Cystobacter fuscus: one gene and its partner. The protein of the gene in region 1 interacts with the protein of each later gene in a pairwise test. Links are inferred from orthologs where the notes say so. Each region holds a gene or a part of one and is shown in the gene's direction. Other genes may lie near its edges. The genes, in order: gyrA and gyrB.

Region 1 (10,302 bases):
AGGGCTCGGGGCGGGAGATGCGCTCGGCGACGGCGCGGGTCTCGGCGGTGCGGTTGTTCTTGTGCGTGTCCTCGGGGATGAGCCCGGGGGGGACGCGCTCGAGGAAGTCCTCGCGCACCAGGGCCCAGGACTTCTTCACGGGGGCGAGCGGACGCATCGGCGCGGCGACACCGCCCCGGCGGGGATACACGCGGCGCAGGAGGGCCTCGGTCCAGGCGATGGGGGCGTCCGGGTCGGCGGCGGGTGGAGGCGGGACCGGTGCCTCGGGGGCGGTGGAGGCGGGTGCCTCGGATGGAGGCGGGGACGCGGCGGCCCTGGCCTTCTTCGCGGGCGCGGGTGGAGGCGGACTCGCGGAGGGCGGTGCCGCGGCGCTGGGAGTGCTGCCCACCTCCGCGTAGCCCTTCTTCTGCTTCTCGGCGATGAGCTTGTCCTGCTCGGCCCGGGCCTTTTCGGCGGAGGGGAAGGACTTCTGCTGGGTCTGCCCGCTCGTGCCGATGCGCCCCCATCGCACGGTGAAGCCGGTGTCCCCCGCTTCAATCTCCCAGAACTTCCTCGACGAGCCCTCGACCAGTTCGAAGCGACGCATTGCAGTCTCCGCGAGAACCAAGACCGTAGCGCACCACCCCCACCCGGCGGCGGGCCAGGGGATGCCTTTTTGCAATCCGGGGCGCGACTGGGCTAGCAATACGGCCCTCCGCCCGGGCCTGGACGTGGCGACGCACGCTCGACCCTGCTCCGGCCCTCATTCCCTCTGGAGAGCACCTCGTTATGTCCGAAGAGAAGAGCAAGCCCGAAGGCAAGAAGCTGCGGCGCCCCATCGACGACGTTCGCGACGAGCTGTTGAAGGATCCGGACGTGAAGGAGCAGGCCCGTCTGCTCCAGATCCCCGTGGAGCAGTACGTGGAGAAGATCCTCGACTACGCCTCCCATCCGGAGAAGCCGCCCGCGATCATGATCGTCCCGGACGAGGCGCTCAAGAAAGAGGACCCCAGCATTCCGACCGTCGCCGAGGTCGAGAACCACATGCAGAAGCTGGTCAAGGGAGAGATCCCCATCATCCCCGGCCAGGCGACGGATGGCTTCAACAAGGGCCCCACGCCGGCGCAGTACCAGCGCACGCTCGGCGGCGAGGATTCCGTCCCCTACAAGATTCCCCCGAAGTCCGACGCCGCGTCCAAGGAGCTGTCTCAGGAACTGGAACTCCAGCGCCCCAAGCCCAAGTTCAAGCCCTGAGCTTCTCGCGGGAGCATGCCCATCCCCTTGATCTCCCAAGCATTTTCAAAAAAGGCGAAATTCTCGGGGGATCAGGAAACAAATAATCAGGGCGCGCGAGAATCCTTTTGTCAGTAGCACTTACGGCCGCTGCGGCGGCCCCTCGAAAAGGATTTCATCATGGGTTTCATCGGCGGCAAGGATGGTCTCCTCGGCGGACTCGGTAAGGCTTTCGGCAAGATCGCCAGCTTCGCGGCTCCCATCGTCTCCATGGTCAACCCCTTGGCGGGCGCGGCCCTGGGCTTCGCGGGCAACCTCGCGAGCGGCAAGAGCCTGACGCAGTCGCTGTTCAGCGCGGCCTCCAGCCTCATCCCCGGAGGTGGCGGCGGAGCAGGAGTGTTCGGCAACCTGCTGGGCAAGTTCGGCGGGGCCGCGGGGTTCCTGGACGGCGCGGGCGGCAACAGCATCCTGAGCTCCGCGCTCAACCTGGCCACCGGCAAGAAGGGCGTGACGGACGTGCTGGGCCAGCTGATGGGCAACTTCGCCCAGAAGGGCCTGAGCCAGCTCGGCCTGAACAACGCGACGGAGCTCGCCGCCCAGCGCATGGCCCAGATGCTGCTGCAGTAAATCCAGAGCGCCAGCATTCTCACCCACGGGCCCGGGAGGAATTTCCTCTCCGGGCCCGTCGTGTTTTGGGGTACTGCTTGGGCGCCGAGGGTCCTCCATCCGACTTTTCAGGCACTCGGGCACGAGCTGACCGCGCGAGTCGGGTAGAGGGGCCTCATCGACACGTGAGTCGTGGAGGCACGATGAGTTCGTTGAAGAGCCTGCTCCCCGAGGAGTGGCGCGAGGCGTTGGGGGATGTCCTGGCGAGCCCGGGGTTCCGGCAACTGGAGGAGTTCGTGGCGCGCGAGCGCCAGCAGCACAAGGTGTATCCGCCCGAGGAGGATCTGTTCTCGGCCTTCCGGTTGACGCCGTACGGCCAGGTGAAGGTCCTCATCCTCGGGCAGGATCCGTATCACGGGGCGGGACAGGCGCACGGGTTGGCGTTCTCGGTGCGGCCGGGCGTCAAGCCTCCGCCCTCGTTGGTGAACATCTTCAAGGAGCTCCAGTCGGACCTGGGGTTGCCCCGGCCGAAGGAGGGCTCGCTGGTGCAGTGGGCCGAGCGGGGCGTGTTTCTGCTCAACGCGGTGCTGACGGTGCGCGAGGCCGAGCCCAACTCCCATGCGGGACGCGGCTGGGAAGCCTTCACGGACGCGGTCATCCGGGCGGTGAGCGAGCAGCCGGAGCCGGTCGTGTTCGTGCTGTGGGGCAGCTATGCCCAGAAGAAGGAGGCGCTCATCGACGAGCGCCGACATGCGGTGATCAAGGGTCCGCACCCCTCGCCGCTGTCGGCCAGTCGGGGCTTCTTCGGCAGCAAGCCCTTCAGCCTCGCCAACGCGGAGCTGGAGAAGCGCGGGCGCGCGCCCGTGGATTGGCGGCTGCCAGGGTGAGGGGCGCCCCCGCGAGCGTGTTGCCTCGCGACTGGTTAGAGTCCCCTCACCATGGCGAAGACCTCACCCCGCAAGGCCCCGGCGAGCCCGAAGAAGGCCGCCGCGGCTCCGAAGAAGAGCGCCGCTTCCGCGAAGAAGCGCCCCTCGTCCGTGAAGAAGCCGGTGGCCCCGGCGCGGCCGGCCGCGGCGAAGAAGAAGGCCCGGGCCCCGGTGCCGCCCTCCGCTCCGGTGGAGGTGCTTCCCCCCGCCTCCTCCTTCCCCGAGTTCGTGGCCGAACCCGTGGCGGAGTCCGTGTCCGAGCAGAAGGCGCTGCCCTCGGGTGAGGCCTCGGGCGGCGTCGCGTTCCCCTTCGAGATCGATCCCAAGCGCATCGAGGAGGGCCTGAACAAGCTGCGCGGGGAGGTCATCCACTGGGCGAACAAGGGCCGCTACACGAAGGTGCGCTTCAAGTTCCGCGGCAAGCAACTGCTGCCGGACCTGCCCATCGCCGCCGTGGCCGCCGCCGAGGGCCTGACCTTCTACTGGGGCGGCATCCTGCGCGCGCTCATCGTCACCGTGGCCGGGGGCAGCCTGCTCCAGGTGGAGCTCGTCAACGACGCGGACAAGCGCGTGCAGGCCGGCAAGGAGGCCCTGCTCGCCGGAGACCTGGACGAGGCCCTCGCCGCCTTCCGCGAGGCGCTCGCCATGGACCGGGACAATGGCGGTGCGCACCTCAACGTGGGGGTGGCCCTCAAGCTGAAGGGAGATCGCGAGGGCGCGCTCGCCGCCTTCGAGCGCGCCAGGGCGTTGGACCCCGAGGGCCCCCTGGGCGCCGAGGCCGAGCGGCTCGCCGCCCCGCTGCGGCCCAAGGATGTCGCCACCCAGACGGCGTGAATCCGGAGGTATACTCCTCCTCATGGCCGCGCCCATCGACGACGAATTCCAGATCCGTCTGGAGGGCCAGTCCGCTCTGCTCGCGCCCGCCCGGGAGCGCTACTACCGCCTGGTGCTCGCGCTGGCCGAGTCCCGATGGCAGGAGCGGCTGCGGCAGGAGTTGCCCCTGTTGCGCGAGGTGCGGACCCATCAGGACGCACTGGACGCCCTGCTCGGCCCCGCGCTGCGCCGCGCCCAGGCCGAGGACTGGCCCACCAGCCACCCGACGGTGCGGACCTTGTGGGAAGTGCACTCGCTGCGCGAGCAGCTCGCCCGGGACGTGGCGCGCAAGCTCGGACGCAGCGCCCAGGAGTCGCTGGCCGGCCTGATGAGCTCCCTGGAGGATTGGCTCATCACCCTGCCCCGCGACGTGCCCGTCCACCTGCGCGAGCAGACCGCGGCGGAGCTGTTGCCGGACTCCCTGCCCGCGCTGCGCGAGGCCGTGCTGTTCGCCGGGCGCCTCGAGCCGCTCTTCGCGCACCCGGTGCTGCTCTCCGGGCGGCTGCCCTTCTCGAGCCTGCAGCGAGAGGAGTTGTCCCTGGGGTGGGCCCGGGGCGAGGCGGCGCTGGCCGCGCTCTGGCGCCGCCTGTCCGGCGTGGACGCACGGGGCTTCATGGTGGCGGAGCTGCGCGAGCGGGCCGCCCTCGCGCCGCGCCGCCCGCCGGGCACCGGCACCGAGCGTCTGCTTCACGCGGAGTACTGGTACCAGGAGGCCCGGAGCCGGCTCTTGCACATGGCTCGGCTGCGGCTCGCCCCGCTCGAGCCCGACCCGGCCGAGTGTCTGGCGGTGATGTGGTGGCTCTTCGAGCGGGAATACGCGCCTCATGTGCGCCTGCACGCCTCGGGGGTGTTGGAGGACGCCCGGGCGGCACTGTTCGAGGTGGCCTACGAGCTCTGGGACGCGCAGCGGCCGGACATTCCCGAGGACGAGTGCTGGACGCCCGCGCGCTGGGCCCGTCTGGACAAGCTCGCCGGGCAGGCGGATGAAGGCCGTCATGGCCCGGACGGCGAGCGCGTGTGCGAGGCACTCCGGGAGTTGATCCAACGCCATGGAATGGGCACGCGGGTGTCGCGCGGATGGTGGGCGCCCTCGCGTCTGACCCGGTTGGTACAACAGGCCCGCGAGGTCCTGGGTTGAGTTCAATGCCCGCCAACCGGGCGGGCTCCGGGTCCTCTTTCTGGCTCCCCCCCACGTCCCGGGCATCAGCATTGTTGACGCTGGAAAATCCGGGGGTTACGTACACCCAATCTCTTGGAGAGGTCCCCTCGGGCGGGCCTCTCCCCTGACCCACGAATTCATGGCCGACGACACCACCGACAAGCCGGCAACGCCCCCCGCGCCTCCTTCGGGCGCCGTGGGAGAACTCATCCAAGTCAACATCGAAGACGAGATGCGCCGCTCGTATCTCGACTACTCGATGTCCGTCATCATCGGGCGCGCCCTGCCCGACGTGCGCGATGGCCTCAAGCCCGTGCACCGCCGCGTGCTCTACGCGATGAACGACCTGGGCAACCTCCACAACCGCGCCTACAAGAAGAGCGCGCGCGTGGTGGGCGACGTCATCGGTAAGTACCACCCCCACGGCGACTCCTCCGTCTACGACGCCATGGTGCGGCTCGCGCAGGAGTGGTCCCTGCGCTACCTGCTCGTGGATGGCCAGGGCAACTTCGGCTCGGTGGACGGCGACTCCCCCGCGGCCATGCGCTACACCGAAGTGCGCATGGAGCGTCTGGCCGAGGAGATGCTCGCGGACATCGAGAAGGAGACCATCGACTTCGGTCCCAACTACGACGACTCGCTGCTCGAGCCGCTCGTCCTCCCCACCAAGTTCCCCAACCTCCTGGTCAACGGCAGCTCCGGCATCGCCGTGGGTATGACCACCAACGTGCCGCCCCACAACATGGGTGAGGTCATCGACGGCACGCTGCACCTCATCGATCACCCCACCGCGACCGTGCGTGATCTGATGCAGTTCATCACCGGTCCGGACTTCCCCACCGCCGGCATCATCACCGGCCGTGAGGGCATCGTCCGCGCCTACGAGACGGGCCGCGGGCAGATCACCATCCGGGCGCGCACGGAGATCGAAACCTCCAAGAAGGGCGACCGCGAGAGCATCATCGTCACGGAAATCCCCTACCAGGTGAACAAGGCGCGGCTCATCGAGAAGATCGCCGACCTGGTGCGCGACAAGAAGCTCGAGGGCATCAGCGACATCCGCGACGAGAGCGACCGCCAGGGCATGCGCATCGTGGTGGAGCTCAAGCGCGATGCCATCTCCGGCGTGGTGCTCAACAACCTGTTCGCCAACACCCCCATGGAGACCACCTTCGGGGCGGTGATGCTCGCCATCGACGGCGGCCAGCCGCGCACGCTCACCCTCAAGGAGCTGCTCGACCGGTTCATCTCGCACCGCCGCGACGTGGTCACGCGCCGCAGCCGCTTCGAGCTGCGCAAGGCGCGCGCCCGCCGCCACATCGTCGAGGGCCTGCTCGTCGCGCAGGATCTCATCGACCTGGTGGTGAGCCTCATCCGCGCCTCGAGGGACCCGGACGAGGCGCGCTGGGGCCTCATGCACATCCTGTCGCCCGAGCTCTACGAGCAGGAGCGCTTCAAGAACCTGCAGCGCATCGACTACGCGCAGGCCAAGGCGCAGATGGCGCTGCTCGAGTCGCGCGCGCGCGCCGAGGAGCCCAACTACTCGGGCCTGGAGCACCGCTACGAGGGCGCCGGCTTCAGCGAGGATCAGGCCAAGAACATCCTCGAGATGCGCCTGCAGCGGCTCACCGGCCTGCAGCGCGAGGAGCTGTTCCGCGAGCTGGTGGACCTGGTGCGCGAAATCCTCCGCCTGGAGGACATCCTCGCCCACGAGACGAGCCTGCTCAACGTCATCAAGACGGAGCTCAAGGAGATCCGCGAGCGCTACAGCGACAAGCGGCGCACGGAGATCACCGGCGCGGTGGAGGAGATCACCAGCGAGGACCTCATCGCCGAGGAGACCATGGTGGTGACGCTCTCGCACACCGGCTACGTGAAGCGCTCGCCGCTGTCCGAGTACCGGGCGCAGAAGCGCGGTGGGCGCGGCAAGACGGGGGCCACGACGAAGGAGGACGATTTCGTCACCGACATGTTCGTGGCGAGCACCCACGCCTTCCTCATGCCCATCACCAACAAGGGCCGGCTCTACTCGCTCAAGGTGCACGAGCTGCCGCTCGCCGGCCGCACCTCGCGCGGCAAGGCCATGGTGAACCTGGTGCAGTTCGGCGAGGGCGAGCGGCTCGCCCAGGTACTGGTGACGCGCGAGTTCGGTGAGAACCAGTTCGTCTTCTTCGTGACGAAGAAGGGCGTGGTCAAGCGCACGGACCTGTCGGCGTTCGCCAACGTGCGCGTGAGCGGCATCATCGCGCTGGGCATCGACGAGGGGGACGAGCTCGTCGCGGTGAAGATCACCGACGGCTCCAAGGACATCCTCCTGTCCACCGCGCTCGGCATGAGCATCCGCTTCCCCGAGCAGGAAGTGCGCTCCATGGGCCGCCAGGCCTACGGCGTGAAGGGCATCACCCTGGAGGACGGCGACGAGGTGGTGGGCGCCGACGTGGTGGAGAAGGACACCACCATCCTCACGGTGACGGAGAACGGCTACGGCAAGCGCACCCAGGAGGCCGAGTACCGGCAGCAGGGCCGTGGCGGCAAGGGCATCATCGACATCAAGACCACCGAGCGGAATGGCAAGGTGGTGGGCCTCGTGCCGGTGACGGACAAGGACGAGGTGATGCTGGTGACCAACGGCGGCATGCTCATCCGCATGAAGGCCAAGGAAATCTCCGTCATCGGCCGCAACACGCAGGGCGTGCGGCTCATCGCCCTGGAGAGCGCCGAGGAGAAGGTGACGGGCATCTCCAAGCTGCCCGAGTCCGAGGAGGACGAGAGCGAGGCGGGCGAGACGGGCGAAGCGGTGGCGAGCGAGTCCGCGTCCGCCGCGAAGTCCGCGCCGCCCGAGGGCGCCGAGTCGTCCGAGGACTCTGAATCGCCCGAGGGCTCCGAGCCCGAGCAGGGCTGAGCCGCTGATGCAGCGCGAGGGCGGGCCGCCTGGTACACGAGCGGCCCGCCTTTCCTACGACCGGGTCGCGCAATGATTTCACGCCCCTTTTCGTAAGCAGGGGCATGAACGTCGCCGGTCTTCGAGTCATGGGAACGCGGTTCTTCCGTTACGTGCGAGATCCTCGCGTGCCGCGGTGGCGGCGGCTGATGGGGGTGTTCGCCGTGGCCTACTTCCTCTTCCCCATGGATGTGGTGCCGGACTTCTTGCCCCTGCTGGGCTGGCTGGACGACCTCGGGGTGCTGGCCGGCGTGGCCTGGTTCATGACGCGGGAGCTGGAGAACTACCGGCCCGAGCCCATGGGGTGGCCCACGCCGGTGGACGGGCCTCGCACGGGCCGGTCTCCGCTCGGCGAGCGCTGAAGCGGAGCCACCGGAGTCAGCGCGTGGCCAGGGCGTCCACGTGCTGGCGCAGCTTCCCCTCATCCGCCAACCGGGCGCTGAGTTCCGCGAGCGGGCGCGCCGCCTGGGAGATGCGCCCCCGGGTGCGAGGGCCCGCGGACACGAGCCACGCCACGCCCAGGGCCAGCTCGGCCACCTCGGTGGCCTCTCCCAACGAGGGCAGCAGCGCGAGCAGGGCCTCCACGGCCTTCTTCACCTGGCTGCCATGGAGCGCATGGCCGCTGGTGATGCCCTGGCGCAGCAACTCCAGCAGGGCGAGCGCGGTGGCACGTGCCTGCCGCACGGGCTCGCTCCCCGGGCCGGTGCCCGCCCACAGGCCGCTGGCGAGCTGCTGGCCGAGCAGCTCCACGGGGGCCTCCCGGGAGGCCCCATCCGCGCCCCCCTCGTCGTCCAGCGCCATGTCCGCCATGGACGGAGGGGCGCTCAGTGCCTCCTGGAGGGAGTCGGTCGCCTCCTCCATGCGAGCCAGCCTCGAACCCGTGGTCTCCTCCTCGCCGGGCGGGCCATGGACCGCGCCGCTCCGGCTCCTCTTGGCCAGGGGCCGGGGCGCGGCCGGCGCGGGGGCCGGGGCTCTCGGAGGCGGAGGAGGCGCCGCCAGGGTGGGCGCCGCGGCCCCGCGTGCGCTGGCGGCGGAGGGGGGCATGGGAGCGACGGCCTTTCGGGGCATGCCGGGCTTGCTCAGCTCCTTCTTCGCCGTGTCCTGGTCCGCCGTGCCGAACATGGCCCAGCCGGCGGGGGCGTGGACGGGGATGACGCGCGTCTCGGGTTGACCCGAGGCCCGGCGCTCGCCCGTGCGCTCCTCCACCACGACGAAGGAGGTGTAGGGCGTCACGAGCCCGTGCGCGAGCGCGAGCTGGAGGATGCGCTCCTTGAGTGCCTCGGCCCGCCGGCCCACGAGCGCGGCGGCCTGCCATCCGCGGATGCGCTCGGCGGCCCACAGCTTCTCCACCGCGGGCCGGTCGCTCGTCGCGGGGAAGTTCACGGCGATGGCGAGGGTGAAGGGCTCCGCCCCCGAGCGGCCCTTGAGCACCACCGTGCCCGTGCCCGGCGTGGTGTACCGGCCGAAGAGACTCCAGGGCGTGCCATCCACGAGCGACGGGAGCTCGGCGGGCGCCAGCTCCGTGGCCTCCACGCCCTCGAAGCGCACCTGCACGTCCGTCACGCGCGGGGCGAGCGCCCGCGAGAACTGGGCCACCACCTTGTCGTCGATGCGCTCGCCGGGGTGGATGAACTCCACCGCTCCGCCCGTCTGTCGCGCCAGATCCTTGAGCAGCGCGTCGCTCACGTTGGTGCCGATGCCGAAGGAGTAGACGCGCGCCGTCCGACGCGCGGCCAGCACCGCCTGGAGGATCTCCGACTCGTTGCCCACCTGTCCGTCCGTGAGCAGCACCACCACGCCCTCCGGCATGGCCTCCACCGCGGCGCGCAGGGGCTCGAGCAGCTCCGTGCCGCCATGGGCTCGTAGCGCCGCCACCCACCGGTCCGCCTGCTCCAGCGTCTTCTGGGTGAAGGTCACCGGCTGGGGCGAGAAGAGGTGGAAGCTGTTCTCGAAGGCGATGATGTTGAAGCGATCCCCCTCGCGCAGGTGGCGCAGGCACAGCCTCAACGCGCCCTGGGCCTGGGGCAGACTCTCGCCATCCATGGAGCCCGAGGTGTCCACCACGAACACCACCTCCTGCCGCCGGGGCGCGCCGGCCATGCCCAGCAGGTCCGGCACCACGGTGAGGGCGAAGGTGCCCGGCGCGTCGCCCTGGCGGTGGGTGACGAGCGGAGTGAAGGCCGTATCCGTGTCCGGGCCGCGGATGTTCAGCACGACATCTCGATCCAGCACCACGCCCGGCCGGGCGAGCGTCACGCGCGTGTCGCCTCCGGTGCGCGTGAGCTGGAGCGCGTGCGAGGGGCTCTCCACCACCACCTCGCGGCCCAGGGACACGAGCAGCTCGAGCGTGAGGCCATAGGGGGCGTCGCCCACGGGCGGGGTGATGCGGTCCGCGTCGGGCACCCGGCTCGTCGGCTCGGCCACGCCGTGAGAGGTACGGTCTCCCGAGGGCGTGCCGGGGATGTAGCGGGGGGCGACGAGCGTGGGCAGCACCCAGCACAGGCTTCCCTCTTCCACCTGGAGGACCTGGAGGAACTCCACCTCCACGCGCGTCTCCTCCCCGGGCAGCAGGTTGCCCACCTGGG
Region 2 (10,026 bases), about 11 Mb from region 1 along the record:
TCTTCCCGCTCGTGCCGGAGGCCAGCTCGGGCTCCGCGCTGACCTGGCGCACGGGCCAGGCGCAGTGGGTGCCGGAGCTCCGGGCCGAGCATCTGCTGGCCTGGGCGCGCTCGCCGGAGCATCTGCGCGTGGTGACCGGGCTGCGCTTGCATTCGGCCGTCTGCGTCCCCCTGCGGGGGCGGCGGGAGAGCCAGGGGGTGATGACCCTGTTCGCCACGGGAGATCGGGCGGCCTTCACGGCCGCGGACCTGGCGCTCTTCCAGGACGTGGGGCGCCGCGCCGCGCTCGCGTTGGAGAACGCGCGGCTCTACCACGAGGCGCAGGAGGCCATCCACCTGCGCGATGACTTCCTGGCCGTGGCCGCGCATGAGCTGCGCACGCCGCTGACCACGCTGGGGTTGCAGCTCGGCTCGCTGGTGCAGCGCTCGCGGAGTGAGTCCCCGGCCCTGTGCGAGCGGCTGGAGCGGGGGCTGCGTCAGGTGCGGCGCCTGGGCTCGCTGGTGGAGTCGCTGCTGGACGTGTCGCTGTTGTCCACGGGCGAGCTGCCCCTGTCTCCCGAGCGGGTGGACCTGGGCGAGCTGGTGGGCGAGGTGATGGAGCGCTTCCAGGCGGAGGCCGAGGCGGTGGGCTGTGGCCTGCGGGTGAGCGTGGCGCCGGGGCTGGTGGGCCAGTGGGACCGGATGCGCGTGGAGCAGGTGGTGTCGAGCCTGGTGGCCAACGCCCTCAAGTTCGGTCCACGCCAGCCGGTGGAGGTGCGCGGCGAGGAGGCCGGGGACCGGGCGCGCGTGGTGGTGGAGGATCAGGGCATCGGCGTGCCGGCGGAGCACCTGGAGCGCATCTTCGAGCGCTTCGGACGGGCGGTGTCCTCGCGCTCGTACGGGGGACTGGGGCTGGGGTTGTACCTGGCGCGCCGGGCGGCCGAGGCACATGGTGGCCGCGTCTGGGCGGAGCAGCGCCCGGAAGGCGGCGCGCGCTTCATCCTGGAACTGCCCCTGGAGCCACCTGCCCGGCGCGGCGCACCCAGTTGACCCACGTCCCGAGGTGCCGGTAGCCGACGTGCTGGTACATGCCGACTCCCTCCTCGGACGACTGGAGGACGGAGGCGGCGCGGCCGCGCGCGAGCGCATCCGCGTGCAGGCCCTCCATCACCAGCGCTCCCAGTCCCCGGCGGCGCGCGTCGGGGTGCGTGGCGACCATGTACACGCCCGCGGTGTCGTCCAGATCGAGCGCCAATCCCACGGAGAGCACCCGGCCCGCCTCGCGCACGAGCACCCCGTGCAGCGGGACGTCCGGCGGCGATTCACCCTCCCAGACGCCCAGGAAGTCCATGATGCCCGGGGGGTAGCACCGCCTGTTGAGCGCGATCACCTCGCGCGGGTCCTCGGAGCGCTCCACGGTGAGCCCCGGAGGGAGGCGGGAGGACGGAGTGGGCGCGAGGCTCAGGCCCATGGCGGGCATGCCGCCCTCGGGCGCGTAGCCGGCGGCGGCCAGGGCGGACTCGGCGTGGGAGTCCCCCGGGGTGACGAGCACGCGCCAGGCGGGCACGTGCTGGTCGCGGTACCACGCCTCCAGCCGGGGCAGGGCGGGAGCGAGCGCCTCCGGGTGGGTGTACAGCACCTGTTGCTGGAAGAGGGGAATACCCCGGCCGGGCAGGCACAGGGCCCGGACTCCTGGCAGCTCGAGCCCCCGCAGGGCCGTGGTGCGCGTCTGCAGGGCCTTGAGGGCCAGCAGATTGGCGCGCAGGCGCGCGGTGAGTTCAGCGTCCGTCATGGGGGCTCTCCTGGGGCGCGGGGGCGCTTCCGGGTGGACAGTGCGGGAGGTGGGAAAATACCCGGCGGGCCCTCGGGGAGGGTAGGGTGCAGGCTGCTCGCATGGAGCCCCGCTTCTACGCCTTCGATCCCCGCCTCTCTCGCCGTGCCCTGTTCCTGGGCGCGTGCGTGCTGGCCATTCTCAGCGCCTGGGCCCTGGCGGATGCCCGCTCTCTGGGCTCCCCTCCCCTGGCCGTGGCCCGGGCGGGCGTCACCGGAGGATTGATGCTCGTCTTCGCCTTCGCCTGGCATCGCTTGCGGCCACGGCCCGGCTGGGGCGTTACACTCAGCTCCCGGGGTGTGGAAGTGGCTCGTCCCTTTTCCACCGGCCGGATCCAACTGTCCTGGGGGCAGATCGACTCCGTGCGGCGCATCGGCCGTCACGGCGAGGTGCTTGGCCTGTTCCTCGACGAGGGGGGACGGGTGCTCGTCTCCCGGCACCTCTTCGCCTCCCGGAACACCTATGGCGAGCTCGCGTCCGCCCTGGAGGAACGCAAGCCCGCCCCCCGGTTCGACGCCTAGCGTCATTTCGGGACATTTCATGAATCTTTTCCACGCCTTGCGTGTTCTCCACATTCTTGTCCGGGGTATCTTCCAATGGTAGGCACCCGGGCTTCCCGACCTGTGATTTCCGAAGGATCTCCGCACATGGAAAACCTCCCCACCCCCGCCACCCCGGCGGCTCCGTCGTCGTCGTCTGGGGACTATGACGCCGGTGCCATCACGAAGCTGGAAGGCGCGGAGGCCGTCCGCAAGCGGCCGGGCATGTACATCGGCGACACCGTCTCCTACGGGCTGCACAAGCTCGTCTACGAGGTGGTGGACAACTCCGTCGACGAGGCGCTCGCGGGCCACTGCACGGACATCGAGGTGGTCATCCACGTGGATGGCTCGCTGTCGGTGCAGGACAACGGCCGCGGTATTCCGGTGGGTCCGCACCCGGATCCCAAGTTCAAGGGCAAGGACACGCTGGACGTGGTGCTCACCGAGCTGCACGCGGGCAGCAAGTTCGGCAATGGCGCCTACAAGGTGTCCGGCGGTCTGCACGGCGTGGGCGTCACGTGCGTGAACTTCCTGTCCGAGTGGTTCAAGGTCCGCATCCAGCGCGGCGGCAAGGTGTACGAGCACTCCTACGCGCGCGGCGTGCCGCAGGACGCGGTGTCGGTGGTGGGCGAGACGGACAAGCTCGGCACGCTCATCTGTTTCAAGCCGGACCCCACCATCATGGAGGTGGTGGACTTCAACTTCGAGACGCTCAGCCAGCGCATGCGCGAGCTCGCGTTCCTCAACGCCGGCCTGCGCATCGTCATCCGCGACATGCGCATCGGCAAGGAGCACGAGTTCAAGTTCGACGGCGGCATCGTGTCCTTCGTGGAGTACATCAACAAGGCGAAGGAGGTGCTGCACGACAAGCCCATCCACTTCAGCACCGAGCGCGAGGGACTGGCGCTGGAGATCGCCCTGCAGTGGAACGATGGCTACGACGAGCGCATCTTCACCTTCGCCAACAACATCAACACGCACGAGGGTGGCACGCACCTGTCGGGCATGAAGGCCGCGCTCACGCGCACGCTCAACTCCTACGCGGAGAAGAGCGGCGTGTGGAAGGACCTCAAGGAGACGCCCACCGGCGAGGACGCGCGCGAGGGCCTGTCCGCCGTCATCTCCGTGAAGCTGTCCAACCCCCAGTTCGAGGGGCAGACGAAGACGAAGCTGGGCAACAGCGAGGTCAAGGGCCTGGTCGAGCAGATGGTGAATGACCAGCTCGCCACCTTCCTCGAGGAGAACCCCGTCGTCGCCAAGAAGATCGTCATGAAGATTGGCGACGCCACGCGCGCGCGCATCGCGGCGCGCAAGGCGCGCGAGACGGTGCGGCGCAAGGGCATCCTCGATGGCGGCTCGCTGCCGGGCAAGCTCGCCGACTGCCAGAGCCGCGACCCGAGCGAGAGCGAGCTGTACCTCGTCGAGGGTGACTCCGCAGGCGGCTCGGCCAAGCAGGGCCGCGACCGGCGCAACCAGGCCATCCTTCCCCTGCGCGGCAAGATCCTCAACGTGGAGAAGGCGCGCTTCGAGAAGATGCTCACCAGCGCGGAGATCGTCACCCTCATCACCGCGCTCGGCACGGGCATCGGCCGTGAGGACTACGATCCCACCAAGGCGCGCTACCACCGCATCATCCTGATGACGGACGCCGACGTGGACGGCAGCCACATCCGCACCCTGCTGCTCACCTTCTTCTACCGGCAGATGCCGGAGCTCATCCAGAACGGCTACCTCTACATCGCCCAGCCGCCGCTCTACAAAGTCACGCGCAACAAGAAGGACCTGTACGTCAAGGATCAGCGCGGCCTCAATGACTACCTCTTGCGCATCGCCTCGGATCACTCGCGCGTGGTGACGCCGGGCGGGGAGCTGGGCGGCGCGGAGCTGCGCTCGCTCCTGGAGAAGGTGCTCACCTACGAGGAGCGTCTGGAGAAGCTGGCGGCGCGGCGGGACGCGCGCGTGGTGGACGCCCTGGTGCAGGGCAGCAGCCTGAACGTGGCCACCCTGTCCAACGAGGCCGTGCTCGGCGAGCAGGTGGCGCAGATGCGCGCCTACCTCCAGCTGCGCATGCCGGACACGCTCGGCCGCCTGGACACGACCATCGTGGACGACCCCGAGTCCCAGGCGAAGAAGCTGGTGGTGAAGACGGACATCAACGGCGGCCTGCGCCAGTCCGTGTTCGACCACGGCTTCCTCTCCTCGCCCGAGTACCAGGAGCTGGTGAGCCTGCACGACTCGTTCGCCTCGCTGGGCAAGGCGCCCTACAAGGTGAAGGTGGGCGACGGCGAGGTGCTCGCCCTGTCCGTCCAGGAAGTCCTGGAGGCCGTGCGCAAGGACGCCCAGAAGGGACTCGGTCTGCAGCGCTACAAGGGTCTGGGCGAGATGAACCCCGAGCAGCTCTGGGAGACCACCATGAACCCCGCCACCCGCACGCTCCTGCAGGTGCGCATCGAGGACGCGGTGGAGAGCGATGAGATCTTCTCGCTCCTCATGGGCGAGGCCGTCGAGCCGCGGCGCGAGTTCATCGAGCGCAACGCCCTCAACGTGCAGAACCTCGACATCTGAGCCACCCGGGCCCCCGCTTCCCTCCCTCTCGAGGGAGCGGGCGGGCCCCAAAAAGACATGTGGGCCCGGTGCCATGAATGGCTCCGCGCCCACGTGCCTTTCCCGTCCTTGTTGAACCTGATCGCCTCACCGCCGCGAGCAAGCCCTTACGGAAGGAATCCTTCGGTTTTTAGGGGGACCCGGTGATCCAGGCCCTTCCCTAGAGTATGCACCGTTCCGTTGAAAAACGGTGCTCAAAGTATGCTCGGCTGGTGGGCTTTTGGACGCTCGTGTCGGATGGCGCCGGTGCTTGTCCGTCAGCTCCCTACCTCGCCTCGGGGGAGGCGGCTCAGCGCAGGGGGCCGCGCAGGGCGTCGGCGCGCTCCTTGCGGGACATCTCGGTGACGTCGACGATGTCCACCTCGAAGGCGCCCGCGTTGTCTTCCACGCGGACATCCGGGAAGGCGCAGCGCAGGGTGTCCGCGCCCGTCACCTGGAAGCGCTTGCCCGACTCGAGCAGGCGGTGCGAGCGCCGGGCGGACTTCTGGTTGCTCTCCACGCACAACACGTGGCGGGTGCGGCCGGTGGGGCCCACGCGCAGCTCCGCGACGTCATCGCGCACGGTGAGCATGTAGATGGCGTCCGGGTTGAGCCCGCGCAGGACGAACTGCTGCTCGGGGGCGAGCACCAGCGCGTCGCGGGTGGCATCGAAGGTGAGGCTGCGGGGCGCGACGAACTGGGACTGGCGCAGGTTCACCCGCACCGTGCCGCTGTTGTCCGCCAGGTCATCGTCCAGCAGGAAGACATGCAGCCGGCGCACGCCCTTGAGCGTGCGAGTGGACGGGCCGAGCAGTCCGAAGGACTCGTCCGCGGGCAGGTCATCGCCCTCGGCGAAGTAGGCGAGCGTGCCCGTGCCCCCGCCCCGCCCGGCGGCCAGCGAGGCGCTGCCGTCGGTGCTGACCGCGTAGGCCACCCGGGGGTTGAGCTCGAGGGAGGCCGTGGCGAGCCCGTCCACGACGAAGGCGTTGTAGCGCGGGCGCAGGACGAACAGCCGCGTCGGGTAGTCCACCTCGTTGCGCGACAGATCGGGCTGCTCGGGCGCGGCAGCGGGCTCGGGGGGCGGCGCTGCCTGGGGTGGGGGCTGCTCCTCGAGTGGCTCGAACACCGCGTTCAGGGTGGGTTTGTCGATGGCCGTGGGCGTGAAGCGCTTGGTCCACGTCCGGTAGCCCGGCAGCGTGAGCACGAAGGTGCTGGCCTCGTAGATCGGCACATCCGGCACGAAGAGCGGCGTGACGCCGGGCACGTCCTTGCCGTTGAGCTTCACCGTGGCGCCCGGCGGCGTGGAGGTGAGCCACAACGGGGCCCTCATGGCGGCTTCCTCTTCACTGGCCTTCTTGGGCGAGAAGACGAGGTAGAGCAGGCCGAGCAGCGCCAGGGCGAAGAGCGGGATGCTGAGCTGGCGCACCATGCGCCGTTGCTTCTCCTCGCGCTCCTTCTCCTGGCGGGCCCGTTGCTCGCGCGGATCGCCCGGGGTGCCCTCCAGGGCCGTGATGTGGGTGACCGACGGCACCTCGATATCGAGGGGGGTGTTGTCGTGCGGCTCGTTCGGGCTCTCGAGGACGCGGGCGTCCGTCAGCGGGCCCGCCATCGTCTCGGGGGCCGGTGCCTCGCGGGGGGGGGATGCGGCGGGGACGCGCACGACGCCCGCGCTCGACACCCTGCGCCCCGTGGTCGAGCTGATGGGGCGCACCCCCCCTGGCTGCGAGGCGCGGGCCACGCCATTGGAGCCGGAGCGCGACGACGGGGGGCGCGCGCCGGGGTTGCTCAGCATCGGCCCGCTGATCTCCCCGTCGGACGCGGGCCTGGAGCGGGGACGGCCGGTGCCCGCCGAGGCCGGACGGGGCCCCACGCTCGTCTGTTGCTGCCACTCGGCCAGCTGCTCGAGGAAGGCGGGCGTCACCTCCACCCGGCGGCCCTCGGCCGCGAGATCCTCGGCGAACAGGTGGCCGAGCAACTGCGACGCCATGCTCGGCGAGAAGCGGGGCCAGGCGGAGTAGAGCTGCTCGCGCAGCGCCTCGGAGAAGGCCTGGGCGGTGGGGTAGCGCTGCTCGCGCTCGAGCGCCATCGCCGTGGCGAGGACCAGCTCCACCTCGGGGGCGATGGCGGGGTTGAGCGAGGAGGGCCTGGGGTAGTCGCCGGCGAGCAGCTTCGGCAGCACGGTGACGAAGTCGCCGTCATAGGGGCGGCGGCCGCACAGCATCTCGTAGAGCACCACGCCCACGGCGAACGTGTCCGAGCGCGCGTCCAGGTCCTGCTCGCCCCGGGCCTGCTCGGTGGAGAAGTACGGGTACTTGCCCTTCACCATGCCCGGCGAGGTGTTGCCCTCCACCACGCTCGTCGCCTTGGCGATGCCGAAGTCGATGACCTTGACCTGGCCCTCGTAGGAGATGAGCACGTTGTCCGGGGACACGTCGCGGTGCACCAGTCCCAGCGGCTCGCCGTTGTCGTCCAGGTGGCGGTGCGCGTAGTCCAGCCCGTCGCAGATCTGCGAGGCGATGTAGAGCGCCAGGGGGATGGGCAGCGACGGGAGTCCCGCGCGCTGGGCGCGGCGCAGCACCTTGGACAGCGGCTGGCCGTGCACGAACTCCATGGCCAGGAAGTACTGGCCGTCGATCTCCCCGAAGTCGAAGACCTGGGCGATGTTGCCGTGGGTGAGCGCCGCCGCCACGCGCGCCTCGCTGATGAACATCTCCACGAAGGCGGGGTCATCGGCGAAGTGGGGGAGGATCTGCTTGATGACCACCGGCTTGGTCACCCCCGCCGCGCCCCTCATCGTCGCGCGATAGGTGACCGCCATCCCGCCCGACGCGAGCTTCGACACCAGTTCGTATCTGCCAAAGTCCCGGGCTGCGTTGGGGGCCACGTTGCGCGTCGTGTCGTTGAGGGGGAATCCGGAGGTCCAGCATACCTCGCTTCGCTCAAATAATCGCGAAACGGGAAAGGCCCCCGGGCCCGGGCGGGCCGGAGCGGGGCCGGGACGGGGCGGGGGACCCCCGGGGCCCGCCTGCTCCCCCGCCTGCCCCCGGGCCCTCACTTCGGCACGGCGGGGGGGACGACCTGGACCACGGGCCCGCTGGGGCTCGGGACCAGGGCGAGCGCGGGGACCTCGCCCGGCTTCCGGGTCTGGCGCAGCGCCGCCACGGCCGCGTCCACCACGCTCTGCCCGACGATGTTGCTGAGCGCGAGCCCCAGGCAGATGCTCTTCATCGCCGCGTCCATGTCCTGCTCGCGCAGCCGGGAGATCTCCTCGCCCAGGTTCTGCTTCTCCTCCATCGTCACGTTCTGCATCATCGTGAAGGCCAGTTGGGGGAGCGCGATGGAGATCTGGCTGAACTCCAGGTCCTTCATCGTCTTGGCCATCCGCTCGGCGCGCACGGTGGCTCGCGCGCGGTCCACGGCTCGGTCCGTGGCGGAGAGGATGATCTGCAACAGCGCGCTCGGTCCGATGGAGATGTCGTTGTTGCCCGAGCGCAGGGTGAAGGCCGAGGAGCGCAGGATGCTCATGGCGCCGAAGCCGGCGAGCAGCGTGTAGCCGATGCGGTGGGCCGCGTTCTGATCGCCGAGGGGATCCTTGTTGTTCACCGTGTTGAGGGCCAGCAGGGCGACGACCGAGGCGAGCACGTTGATGACCGTGTAGAGCACGGCGTGCCGGTTGCGAATGGCCTCGTAGGGGTTGTCCTGATAGCGCGAGACGAGCTCTCCAATGCCCACGCAGGCGCCGATGAGGGCCACCGCGAGGTACTGCAGCGATATTTCCAGCACTCGCACCCAGTCCACGGTTTCTTCCTCCGGTAGGGGGCCCGTGCGGGGGCCGGAGGGAGATCCTAGCGCGTGCCGCGTGGAGTCCCATGCGACGCCAGGGTGGGGTCAGTGGGGCCCTCTGGATAGGTCATCCGGCGCGGCGCCGCTGGAGGGCGGGCGAGCGAGCGGGCCGGAGGGCCGACAAATCGGCCTCGCAGCGTACCCCCTTGATCTGACACTGCACATCTGTGCAGATAGGGGCCTCACGCAGCACGCGAAGGGAAGCCCCGACCATGTTCGACGCGACGGAAAACGATCCTATCTCGCCCGCGATGAGGGCGCTGCTCGAGGTGTTCTCCACGGAACTGTCCGAGGTGAAGTTTCCGGACGTGGACACGGAGGTGTTGGAGGAGGGGGCGAGCCGGGTGAGGGAGCAGGCGGAGGCGGTGGCGCGGGCACAGGCGGCGCTGGAGGCGGCGCGCCAGGCGCTGGCGGACAGCCAGGACGCGCTGTTGCAGAAGGGTCAGCGGGCGCTGGCGTACGCGCGGGTGTTCTCCGAGGAGGACGCGGAGCTGAGCGCGAAGCTGGAGGCGATCAGCCTGCCCAAGCGGGGCGTGCGGGTGGAGACGGGCGTGGCGCCCGAGGCGAGCGGGCAGAACGAGGAGAACTCGCCGCGCCGCCGGGGCCGTCCGCCGAAGACGCGTCCGAGCGCGCCGCTGTTCTCCGAGGGCAGTGCGCCCGAGGCCGCCGTGGCGGCCGAGCCGAGCGTGAGCGCGGCGGCGGTGACGCCGCGTCCCGTGGCGGCGTGAGGGTGGGCTTGCGGGCGGTGTCCGGATCGTCGGGCCTGGGACTCCTTGGGAGCCCGGGCCCGTTTTCTTTTTGATGGGGGAGGGAGAACGCCCGTAAGAGGAAGGGGTCGTTGGGCCTTGCGCGCGAGGAGGGAGCCCGGATGCTCGGTGAGCTGATTCTGGAGGAGGTGGGGCCCAGCCCCCGGCTCGAGTTCTCGTTCGGGCCTCGCCTGAACCTGCTGACGGGCGACAACGGCCTGGGCAAGAGCTTCGTGCTCGAGCTGGCCTGGTGGGCGCTGACTCGGAGTGGAAGACCGGTTCCAGCGATGCCTCGCGCTGAGCGGCCCGGAAGGGTTTCCGCCCGGATTGGCGGGGGCATGGGGCCGTCCTTTGCTATCCAGCGCGATGTTCCTTGGCGATGGCGGACGCCCTCCTTGGGAACTCCCGTGGAATTGTCCAGCTCCGCCCTTGCGGTCTATGCGAAGGTCGATGGGGGCTGCCGTGTCTGGGACCCCCTCCGCAGAAACCTGGTCCCATCCTAC

The links.
Region 2: the proteins of gyrA (region 1) and gyrB interact in binary tests that used the Escherichia coli proteins (3 or more experiments, as listed by UniProt). The link is inferred for Cystobacter fuscus from one-to-one orthologs.

What each region holds. Positions count from the first base shown.
Region 1 is NZ_CP022098.1:1,172,510-1,182,811, forward strand. What follows is about bases 4,556-7,878. They hold gyrA (DNA gyrase subunit A), read left to right. Parts: upstream 4,556-4,915; coding sequence 4,916-7,678; downstream 7,679-7,878. Other genes in these bases: CYFUS_RS04905 (hypothetical protein), read left to right, coding at 4,556-4,755; CYFUS_RS04915 (YkvA family protein), read left to right, coding at 7,807-7,878. Outside these bases: CYFUS_RS04880 (WGR and DUF4132 domain-containing protein), read right to left, coding at 1-586; CYFUS_RS04885 (hypothetical protein), read left to right, coding at 769-1,233; CYFUS_RS04890 (hypothetical protein), read left to right, coding at 1,393-1,839; ung (uracil-DNA glycosylase), read left to right, coding at 2,022-2,705; CYFUS_RS04900 (tetratricopeptide repeat protein), read left to right, coding at 2,757-3,578; more of CYFUS_RS04905, read left to right, coding at 3,601-4,555; more of CYFUS_RS04915, read left to right, coding at 7,879-8,079; CYFUS_RS04920 (VIT domain-containing protein), read right to left, coding at 8,096-10,302. UniProt on the Escherichia coli protein: A type II topoisomerase that negatively supercoils closed circular double-stranded (ds) DNA in an ATP-dependent manner to maintain chromosomes in an underwound state.
Region 2 is NZ_CP022098.1:12,010,800-12,020,825, reverse strand. What follows is about bases 2,140-5,186. They hold gyrB (DNA topoisomerase (ATP-hydrolyzing) subunit B), read left to right. Parts: upstream 2,140-2,456; coding sequence 2,457-4,916; downstream 4,917-5,186. Other genes in these bases: CYFUS_RS48760 (hypothetical protein), read left to right, coding at 2,140-2,330. Also shown: CYFUS_RS48770 (ATP-binding protein), read left to right, coding at 1-1,028; CYFUS_RS48765 (GNAT family N-acetyltransferase), read right to left, coding at 976-1,770; more of CYFUS_RS48760, read left to right, coding at 1,872-2,139; CYFUS_RS48750 (serine/threonine-protein kinase), read right to left, coding at 5,245-7,818; CYFUS_RS48740 (hypothetical protein), read right to left, coding at 7,986-8,732; CYFUS_RS48735 (hypothetical protein), read left to right, coding at 8,990-9,505. UniProt on the Escherichia coli protein: DNA gyrase negatively supercoils closed circular double-stranded DNA in an ATP-dependent manner to maintain chromosomes in an underwound state.